Actinoallomurus bryophytorum: one gene and its partner. The protein of the gene in region 2 interacts with the protein of the main gene of each other region in a pairwise test. Links are inferred from orthologs where the notes say so. Each region holds a gene or a part of one and is shown on either strand. Other genes may lie near its edges.

Region 1 (4,707 bases), 790 kb from region 2 along the record:
CAGCTCGGCGGCCACGAGGCGTCCGGTGTGCCCGTTCGCGCCGTAGATTGCGATGGGTGGTGCGGTCATGGCCATTCCACTTCCATACCGTGAGTATGTAACTTGGGATACGAACGTATGTTCGACCCCAATGTCCTGTCAAGGGGGGACGAGATGGCTCGCCGTACTCAGGCCGAGCGTTCGGACGCGACGTCGTCCAAGCTCGTCTCCGCGGCGCGGGATCTCTTCGGCCGGGACGGCTACGCCGCCACCTCGATCGAGACGGTCGCCGCGGCGGCCGGAGTGACCAAGGGCGCGGCCTACCACCACTTCGGCAACAAGGCGGCGCTGTTCCGGCGAGTCTTCATCCACGAGCAGCGGCAGATCTCCGCCGCGCTCGAGCGTGCCGCCGGTGAGGAACCCGACTCCTGGTCCGCGCTGGTGCGAGGCTGCCGGACCTTCCTCGGACACTGCCTCGACCCGGCCTTCCGCCGGATCGTGCTGCTGGACGGCCCGTCCGTCCTCGGCTGGGAGGCGGTACGCGAGATCGAGTACGCGCACACCCTCCGGGTCCTGACCGAGGGCATACGCGCCGCCGCGGTGGACGGCAACGTCATCGACGGAGACCTGACCGCCCGGTCCCAGCTGATCTTCGGCGCACTGTGCGAGGCGGGAATGCTCCTCGCCCGATCCGACGACCCCGCCCGCGCACTCCCGGTCGTGGCCGCCGAGGCGGAACTCCTGCTGAGCTCCCTGGCCCGCACACCGGACCGACCGGCATGAGAGCCCGACGCGGCTCGTGGGTTGGGGCCGGTAGTGCCGGGTGGGTGTCGTGGCGATAATGGCGAGGTGCCGCAGCTCACTGGTCCGGTCGTCGTGCCCGGTAGTCTCGCGCGGTCGTGTCAGCCGGTTCTGGAATCGGGAGATCTCGTGCTGCGGCCCTGGCAGGCCGCGGACGCGCCCGCTGTCGCGCAGGCTTACTCCGATCCGGGCATCCGGCGCTGGCACGTGCGGTCGATGACCGAGGATGAGGCCCGGGCGTGGATCGACTCGTGGCCTGGCCGATGGGCTGGGGAGAGTGGGGGCGGCTGGGCCATCGCGGGTACTTCCGGTCTGCTCGGACAGATCAGCCTGCGCCGGCTGAACCTCCCCGATGGCAGCGGGGAAGTGTCCTACTGGGTCCTACCCGCGGCGCGCGGCCGGCGCGTGGCGACGCGGGCTCTGTGCGCGCTGAGCACGTGGGCCTTCGAACAGCTCCGGCTTCACCGGGTCGAACTCGCGCACTCGACGCTGAACTCGGCCTCCTGCCGCGTCGCGGTCAACGCCGGCTACACGCACGAAGGGACGAAACGAGGCGAGGGATTGCACGCCGACGGCTGGCACGACATGCACCTGCACGCCCGCCTGAACGACGATCCCCACCCCCACGTCTGACACTCCGCCGGCCGTTTCAGGGAAGCCCCCCGGACCCGGTGGTGAGAACGGTCGTGTCGTTCAGTGCAGGTTCGCCAGACGGGTGGTTCCGATGTGGTCGAAGGCGATCAGTGTTCTGGCGACGGGTGCAATGGTGTGGGCTCGTGCGGTCCACATCTCACTCATGTAGCAACGCCACCGCCACCAAAGGTGAAACACAAAACGGCGCCGCCGTCCACCGCTCCAACGAGCCATGGAAGAACAACGCCGTCAAACCAACAAAAGTGCTCTCAACCGACCCCAGCCCACCGGGGGGCGTGGGGGGCGAAGCCCCCCACATCGGGGGTTCCAGGGGGTCGCCCCCTGGGCCAACATGAAAGCGACGCCCCAAGCCCGAAAGGGCATAGGGCGTCCAAGTCGCGTGGAGCTATGGGGATTCGAACCCCAGACCTCCTCCATGCCATGGAGGCGCGCTACCAACTGCGCCATAGCCCCGCACGTCAATCAGGTGTCCCTGCGACGCCCCGCCAGTGTATCGGACCTGACGACCAGACCTGTAATCGCGAACCGGCTCAGGTGTCACTCGCGGCACGGTCGTCACTGAGTACCGGTTCGGGCAGAGTGCCCGCGTTGTGCTCGACCAGGCGCCAGCCCAGGCGGCCCTCTTCCAGCACGGACCAGGAGCAGTTGGACAGGCCGCCGAAGCGGCCCCACAGCTCCTCCGGGAAGCCCAGCCAGTTCAGCATGCCGATGCGCACGGCGGCGCCGTGGCTCACGACGACGAGCGGGCCGCCGTCAGGGAGGTGTTCGAGTGCGCGCTCCAGGGCCTCGGCGAAGCGCTTGGCGACCTCCTCCGCGGTCTCGCCGCCCGGCGGCTGCCAGATGGCGTGCTCTCCCGGGTATCGGGCGCGGATCTCCTGGTTGGTGAGGCCCTCCCAGGCTCCGCCGCCGCGCTCGATCAGGTCGGGGTCGTGGGTCACGGTCAGGCCGGTGACCTCGCTCAGCGCCTGTGCGGTCGCGGCCGCGCGCCGCAGCGGCGACGAGACGATCGCGGTCGGGGCCAGGGCGGCCAGGAGCCGCGCGGAGCGTGCCGCCTGTTCGACGCCCGTCTCGTCGAGCGGGATGTCGGTCGTGCCCTGGAAACGGCGCTCGACGTTCCAGGTGGTCTGACCGTGGCGCCAGAGCACGATCTTGCGTGACTTGCTCATCGGCCCATCTCCGCGCGAACACGGCGTACGCGACGCCTCCGGCCGGCCCCCGATGCCACCACAGCTCGACCTCCACGTCGCTTGTTCATCGACCCGCTCCGGGCCCGCACATCCGCACGCACGTGCCCGGGCCGTACGGCGCCGAGGTGTGCCGGGACGATCGCCCCGGCCACGACACGCGCCCGCTCACGCGCGGCCGGCTCACTGCCCCTCTCCGGCGCGTACGCGCTGGGACGCGTGGGCGTTGATGCCGGCCGGCAGGTCCATCTCCGGGCAGTCCTTCCAGAGACGTTCCAGGGCGTAGTAGACCCGGTCCTCCTCGTGCTGGATGTGCACGATGATGTCCGCGTAGTCGAGGAGCACCCAGCGTCCCTCGCGCTCGCCCTCCCGCCGGTTGGGCTTGACGTCCGCGTCCTCGCGAAGGCGCTTTTCGATCTCGTCGACGATGGCGCGTACCTGCCGGTCGTTGGCGGCCGAGCAGAGGAGGAAGGCGTCCGTGATGATGAGCTGCTCGCTCACGTCGTAGGCGATGATGTTCTCGGCCAGCTTTTCCGCCGCGGCGTCGGCGGCGATCTGGACCAGCTGGTTGGCCCTGTCGGATGCGGTCACGATGCTGTCGTGTTCCTCCCTGCGAGGGTCTTACCGTTAGCTGTCACGATAAAGCCCTCGTTTATTGATGTACTGCACGATTCCGTCTGGCACCAAATACCACACCGGTTCCCCGGCCCGTACCCGTTCGCGGCACTCGGTCGAGGAGATCGCCAATGCGGGCACCTCGACCAGGCTCACGCCGCCACCAGGCAGGCCTGGATCGGTGAGGTTGTGGCCCGGTCGGGTACAGCCTATGAAATGCGCGAGGTTGAAGAGCTCATCCGCGTCACGCCAGGACAAGATCTCCGACAGAGCGTCGGCGCCGGTGATGAAGAACAACTCGACGTCAGGCCCGTGTATTTCGCGCATCTCCCGCAACGTGTCGATGGTGTAGGTCTTCCCGGGTCGCTCGATGTCAACGCGGCTGACCGAGAAAGCCGGGTTGGAGGCGGTCGCGATCACCGTCATCAGGTAGCGGTCCTCCGCCGCGGACGTCTTACGCCCTTCCTTCATCCACGGCTGCCCGGTCGGCACGAAGACGACCTCATCCAGGGCGAACAGGTGCGCGACCTCGCTCGCGGCCACCAGGTGCCCGTTGTGGATGGGATCGAACGTGCCACCCATGACCCCGAGGCGACGCCGCCCCCCATCGGTGCTCATGGCGCGACCCTAACCAGCGGCACCGACGAACGCGCGGCTCGCCCCCCGTGAAATCAGTGCTCGGCGGCGTTCCGCAGGTCGAGGGTCGTCTTCGCGAGCGCCGGGGCACCGCTGCCGCCCGTCTCGATCAACATGCCCACCGTGGAGGAATCGGCCCACGCGCAGGCGGTCGCCTCGCCGGCGCCGACCGATCCGGCGCCACAGCGGAGGGCGCCGCCGAGCGGCCCGGCCGGATAGTCCTCCGCGTTGTCGATCCCCATACCGAGGAACGTCGAGTCGACCTCCTTCGAGGGGGAGTTCGCCTTCAGCTCCGCGGCGAACTGCGGGCTGTCGCTCCCCACCAGGCCGACGAAGATCAGGGGGCGTGCGGTGTCGCCGTTCTTCGTGTAGATGGCGATCTTGGCCTTGGCGTACACCTCGGCGTAGCCTTCGGCCGAGTCGCCCATCGACTTGCGCATGGTCGAGGCCAGGCGGTCGGCGACGCTTCCGTTCAGCAGCCGGTAGTCGCCCACGGACTTGGGGACGACGATCGAATGCGGCACGCCCGCGTCGACCGGGGAGGTCGGTGCGCCGGAGGTCGCCGCCACCGGCTTGTCATCGCCGGAGGAGGCCACGCCCACCGCCACCGCGGCGCCGCCGAGCACCACGACCGCACCCGCGATGACGATCCCGGTGACCAGACCCTTGTTGCTCTTCTTCGGCGGCACGGCGCCCGGCCCGTACCCCCACATGGCCTGCGTGTCGGGGCCACCCGGACCGACCGGGCCGTTCGGGCCCCCGTACGGCCCCGGCTGCGGGTTCCCGTAACCCGGCTGACCGCCGTACGGGTCCGGAGCCGGCCCGCCGTACGGACCCG
Region 2 (5,750 bases):
GCTCCGGGTGCCCCCGCGCCGTACGCCACGGCGGCCCAGGTCGGGGTCGCGGCCGTAGAGCCAGTCCAGCGCCGCGTCACGCGCGGCGGCCTCGGCGCCCAGCCCGCCCGTGCACTGCTCGGCGGGCGCGCCGAGGACGAGCCGCCAGCGTTCGAGCCCCGGATCCGTCATGGGCGAAGCCCCTCCCTGGTGAGCAGCCGGCTCACCTTCTCTTCCAGCAGCTGTGCCTCGGCGATCAACAGCGGGTCCGCCGTCGTACGGAGCAGGGCGCGGGCCGATCCGGTCAGGTCACGGCGCTCCAGCAACCGCTGGGCGATCAGCTGCCGTTCGCGCGGCGGGAAGTACCCGAAGGCCTGGCGGAGCGCGGGCAGCCCGGGCAGGAACTCCGGCATCGAGGTGATGAGGTCGTCGAGCACCTCCAGCACGCCGGAGGTGCCTGCCAGCACCTCGTCTCTGGCCAGCGCGAACAGCCCGGAGAGCCAGTCGCCGAGCGTGTCCGCGCCGGCCACGCCGCGCAGGGCGCGTACCGGATCGCCGGACGCGCCGAGCGACCACCCGAACCCGAAGGCCGCACCGCGCAGGTCCGGCGGCGCCGTACGGTCGGCGCCGATGCGCGCCATCACGTCCAGCGCGACGTCCCGCCCGGTCGTGAGCACCTCGGGCGCGTGCAGCAACGCGTCCCTGGTCGCGGTGAGCGCATGGAGCCTGGCCCGGTCGGCCGGAGCGGGGCCGCCGTGGATGCCTTCGGCGAGCCACAGCAGACGGGTGACCGCGCCGTCGATGACCGTGGCGTACATCGGGCTGTTCGCGGTCCCCAGGACCCGGTCGTGCCGCCAGAGTCCGAGCACCATGGCCAGCGCCTCACCCAGCGGGCCCGGCTCGCGCGCGCCGGCGATGCCGGCCGCGATCAGTTCGGCGATCCGCTCGGGCAGATCCGTGATCCCGCACAGGGCGGCCGCGAACAGCACCCCGGCGAGCCGTCCGGGCTCGGTCCCTGCCTCGGCGATGCGTTCGGCGAGCACGGCGGCCGCGGCGTCGCGGAGGGTGCCGCCGTAGGCTCCCGCCTCGATCAGGGCGGCCACCCTCGCGTCGTGGGCGGTGAGCACCCACTGCTCGTCGAGCACCGGGTCCGCCCCGGACGACGGCCCCGACCGACGCTCGAACCCGGGCACGCCCAGCGCGACGAGCCGGTGCAGGGCATGGCTGCGGTCCAGGTCACCGGCGAGGGTGAGGTCCAGGTCGACCTCACCCTCGCGGTCGAGACCCAGGCGTAGCAGCTCCGCGTCCACGTCGTGGACGAGCGGCGGAGCGGGTGTGCCCGGATGCAGACGGCCCACCCGGTCGCCGCTCAGCGCGGCCACCATCTCCACGACGACGGGATGCGCACCGGGAGCGAGCGAGGCGCGGCGGGTCCACGGCAGCGGCTGGTCCAGGTCGTCCGAGACGAGCGCGCTGACCAGCCCGTCGAGGATGTCGGTACGGGCCGGATGCGGGTGACCGCGCAACCGGGCCAGCCCCTCCGAGAGTGTGCGCGCCGCGATCAGATCCGCGGTCGACACGCTCTGCCCGCGTCCGCGGAGCCGGGTGGCGACCGCCTCGACCAGCCCGTCGGCGGCGGCCTTGGCACCCTGCGCCCACAGCCGCTGGTAGTACTCCGGCGAGGGCATGCCCGACCGGTAGCCCGAGAAGGCGTCCAGCCGCCGGAACGAGTAGGGCACCAGATAGCTCCCGGCCACCGAACCCTCCAGCGGCCGCGGGACCTCCGGCCAGGAGGGCTCCGGCGAGTCCCCCACGGCCGGTCGCTCCGTCAGCGCGAGGATGGCGGGCCGGTGGAAGCCGCCGGTCACGACCACGACCGGCCGGTCCCCGGCGTCCGCGACCGCCGCGCGCACCCATCCGGCCATGTACTCCTCGCGTGCGGTGTCCTCCTCGCCCGCCGCGGAGTCGCCGCGTACGAGGTCGAAGTAGGTGGCCAGCCGCTCCTCCAGCCCGTCGTCCGGCTCGACCTCGACCAGGCGGTCCCACAGGGCGTCCACGTTGTCCACGGCGAACGCCCGGCACAGCCGCTCGGCCGCGTCGGCATAGCGCTGCTCCGCGTCGGCGTACCGGTTACGGCGGCCGGCGAGGGCCGGATGCCAGGCCGGCAGGTCGATGAGGCGTACCTCGGCGCCGCAGGAGCGGCCCGCCGTGATCGCGACCCATTCGGGTGAGTACTCACAGAACGGGGCCCACGACAGGTGCGAGCGGTCCTCGTCCCGGTAGTGGCTGAAGACCGCGATCGGCAGCTCGTGGCCGAGCAGCAGCTCGTCCAGCCGGTCGTTGATGTCGGCCGGCCCCTCGACCAGCACGTACGCCGGGCGCAGCGACTCTATGGTCCGGCCGACGAGCCGGGCGCACGCGGGGCTGTGGTGGCGGACCCCGATGAGATGAGCGGGCATCAGCCGGGGAGCAGGTGCCGGGCGTCGTGCAGGGCCTTCCACTGCTCGCCGCGCCTTCGCGGCGCCTGCTGTTCGAGGTAGCGGCGCAGCCGGGCAAGGTCCTCGGCGTCGTCCTTGGCCGCCGTGCCCGCCAGGCAGGCGACGATGTCGGCCGCCGTGCCCGCCTCGCCGCGCAGGAACCAGCCGCGCAGCCCGACCGCGTGCGCGACCGACACGGTCTCGGCGGTGCTCATCACGGCCGACAGCCGGTCCATGGACCCGCCGTCCGCGGTCATTCCCGCCCGCAGCTCACGGAAGGTCGCGACCAGCACCTCCAGGACGTCACGCCGTGGCGGCACGGTGACGCCCGAGCTCTCCAGCAGCCCGCGCGCCTCGGCCTCGACGAGGTCCAGCTCGGTGGCGAAGTCCGCGATGGGGAAGACCGTCTCGAAGTTGAACCTGCGCTTCAGCGCCGCGCTCATCTCGTTCACTCCGCGGTCGCGGGTGTTGGCGGTGGCGATCACGTTGAAGCCCTGGCGGGCGAAGACCATGCCGTTCGCGTCGCCGAGCTCGGGGATCGCGACCACCCGCTCGGACAGCAGCGACAGCAGCGAGTCCTGCACCTCCAGCGGGCAGCGGGTGATCTCCTCGAAGCGGACGATCTTGCCTTCTTCCATCCCGCGCAGCATCGGGGCGGGCACCAGCGACCGTGGTGACGGCCCCTCGGAGACGAGCAGCGCGTAGTTCCAGGAGTACTTGATCTGGTCCTCGGTGGTGGCCGCGCCGCCCTGGATGGTGAGCGTCGAGGTGCCGCTGACCGCGGCGGCGATGAGCTCGGACAGCAGCGACTTGGCGGTACCCGGCTCGCCGACCAGCAGCAGGCCACGGCTCGTGGCCAGGCTCACGAGCGCACGGTCGATCAGCGACGGGTCCCCGACGAACTTGCGCCGGATCCCCTGTCGTTCGTCGCCGACGATGAACCGGCGGGCCGCCTCCAGGCTGAGCCACCAGCCGGGCGGGCGGTTGCCCTTGTCCGTCTCCCGCAGCCTGGCCAGCTCGTCGGCGTACCGGATCTCGGCGGGTGGCCGCTGGAGGTTCTCTTCTGTCATTCAGATGCTCCTGGACATGGTTCAGCTGGTCAGCTCGGTCAGGTCGGCGATGACCTCGGAGGCCGCCACGGGGTCGAGGTCCCCGAAGCGGACCGGGTTCGCGTCGCGGCGCCCCCAGCCGTCCGGATGATCCGAGATCTGGATCGAATGGAGTTCGTGCTCGGGGAAGATCTCCGGGGACCCCACCGCGATGCCCGGGTCCAGGCCGATCACGACGAAGCGTCCCTCACCGGCCGCACGTGAGATCGACCCCTGTATGCCGGCGTCCTGGGGGGATTCGCGCGCCCAGCCGTGCCGCTCCAGCCCGAGCACCTTGCCCGTCGTCACGGTGACGCCTTCGAACCGCGTGAGGCGTGAACCGGCCCGCTCTTCGTCGGTCAGTACGTACACGGCCCGGCCGAGCTGCGGGAACGGCTGAAGGATCTCGTAGTCGGCGAACACCTCCGACCAGGCGTCGAGCGAGCCGGCGAGGTCGAGCGGGTGGGCCAGGCGTACCCGGGCGCCGTCGGGTGGCGCCAGCGCCCTGTCCTCGACGTCGGCGAGAGTACGGTCCTCGGCGACGCGGAACGCCGTGCCGTCACTCAGCCAGACCAGACGCCGGGCGACGTGCCAGGTCAGAGGATGACGCACGAACAGGTCGGTGAACTCGGCGACCGACCAGTCGCGCCGCTCCACCAGGGCCGTCTCCAGCCGCCGGATGAGGTCACCGGCGACCGTGCGTACGTCCTTCTTCAGGTCGGCGAACCGTTTGCGCGCCGCAGTCGCCGGCCCCGCGTCGTCACGGGCGCCGGGAGCGGGGAGGGCCTTGCGGCGCTTGCCGCCCTCATCCAGAACGTAGGGCTTGAGCTGCTCGTCGAAGCCGACCACGAAGCGGCGCGGCCCGTAGTCCAGGACCATGCTGCCGTCCTCGTCCAGCCCGAAGTCCGGAACGAGCCGGTCCGCGAGCTGCTCAGGGGTCAGCCCGAGGCCGTCGGCGACCTCCTGGATCTTCGACCGCGCCTGCTCCTTGAGGCCCTTGAACTTGATCCGCTGGGCGATCCCGTTCAGGTGCATCAGCGCGATCTCGGTGCCGATCGCGGCGAGCACGTCAAGGCCCGCGACCGCCTTCGAGTGACCGCCCTCCCCTGGCCAGGCGTGGATGACCGGCGTGAGCCGTCGCACGGTCTCGTCGTCACCGATCCACCCGAGCCCGGTGAGCGCCCAGCCGTCCTTGGCCGGCATGCCCCCGGCCTGCCACTGCAGGAACACCGCCCAGCCGAACTCCGCGAGCGAGGCGCGGTCGCAGGTCTCACGGACGGTCTCCAGACCCGCGTACTCCATGCCGGGACGGGAGATGCTCAGCATCGTGAGGATGTGGCCGGCGGCCTCCGGCGGCAGCGCCCGGGTGCGGTCGCCGAGCAGCACCTGGGGCAACCGCGACGGTTCCAGCCATGAACCCGGCTTGGGCAGCCGGGCCGGGAGGTTCTCGAGCGGGTCGGCGGCGAGCAGCGCGGCGACGACCGTCGCGGCCTCGTCGCCGTACTCGCGCGCCACCTCGATGACGGCCTGGTCGCCGTGCACCGAGGCGACGTGTCGCAGCGCCGCCTCCGCGCCCGTCCGTGGCGGGCCTACCGTCCCTACCGCGTCGGGCACCAGCAGCCGGACCGCGGCGACGCCGTGCCAGGCGAACCAGGTGGTCGCGGTCCTGCGCACGGACTTCAGCCGGGCGAGCCAGTCGGCCATCAACCGGGCCACACGGGCGTCGAAGAAGGGCAGCAACAGCACGCCGCAGACCGCCGGGTTGTCCTGGGCGGCGATGTCGAGCACCGTCGGCAGAGCGTCGAGCTCGAACCTGGCGATGACCGTCTTCATCCACACCTCGGAGCCGTAGAGGGGTGATGGCCTCCAGCCGGGGACGAGCGGGCGGAGCAGGTCCTGCGGGCCGTTGACGAAGAGGGCGACCTCCCACATGTAGTTCAACTCGCGGTCCTGGTATCGGCGGATCACGGCCGGCCAGTCATTCTCGCGCAGGTGGAAGTAGTCCGAGGCGCCGTTGGACCACTCCTCCCGGCTGCCCTCCACCCAGGTGACGGCGGCCTCGGACGGTGGTTCCAGGCCGGTGATGACGACCGGTTTCACCGCCTTGGGACGCCGCGTCCACGGCGGGGTGGCGAGGAGCGGGGGCAGTACGGCGGCGGGCGCGTCCTCCACCCGGTCCGGCTTTCCGGCGGTCCGGTCCTCGTGC

Evidence for each region. The genes of interacting proteins can lie anywhere in the genome.
Region 1: the proteins of FB559_RS22435 (region 2) and rsfS interact in binary tests that used the Escherichia coli proteins (3 or more experiments, as listed by UniProt). The link is inferred for Actinoallomurus bryophytorum from one-to-one orthologs.

What each region holds. Positions count from the first base shown.
Region 1 is NZ_VFOZ01000001.1:5,517,385-5,522,091, reverse strand. What follows is about bases 1,506-4,489. They hold rsfS (ribosome silencing factor), read right to left. Parts: upstream 3,210-4,489; coding sequence 2,802-3,209; downstream 1,506-2,801. Other genes in these bases: FB559_RS25855 (hypothetical protein), read right to left, coding at 3,905-4,489; nadD (nicotinate-nucleotide adenylyltransferase), read right to left, coding at 3,246-3,851; FB559_RS25870 (histidine phosphatase family protein), read right to left, coding at 1,965-2,600. In the rest of the region: FB559_RS25890 (saccharopine dehydrogenase NADP-binding domain-containing protein), read right to left, coding at 1-69; FB559_RS25885 (TetR/AcrR family transcriptional regulator), read left to right, coding at 154-762; FB559_RS25880 (GNAT family N-acetyltransferase), read left to right, coding at 829-1,413; more of FB559_RS25855, read right to left, coding at 4,490-4,707. UniProt on the Escherichia coli protein: Functions as a ribosomal silencing factor. Interacts with ribosomal protein uL14 (rplN), blocking formation of intersubunit bridge B8.
Region 2 is NZ_VFOZ01000001.1:4,729,657-4,735,406, reverse strand. What follows is about bases 1,483-4,396. They hold FB559_RS22435 (ATP-binding protein), read right to left. Parts: upstream 3,527-4,396; coding sequence 2,438-3,526; downstream 1,483-2,437. Other genes in these bases: FB559_RS22430 (DUF4132 domain-containing protein), read right to left, coding at 3,548-4,396; FB559_RS22440 (DUF5682 family protein), read right to left, coding at 1,483-2,438. Outside these bases: FB559_RS22445 (VWA domain-containing protein), read right to left, coding at 1-171; more of FB559_RS22440, read right to left, coding at 168-1,482; more of FB559_RS22430, read right to left, coding at 4,397-5,750.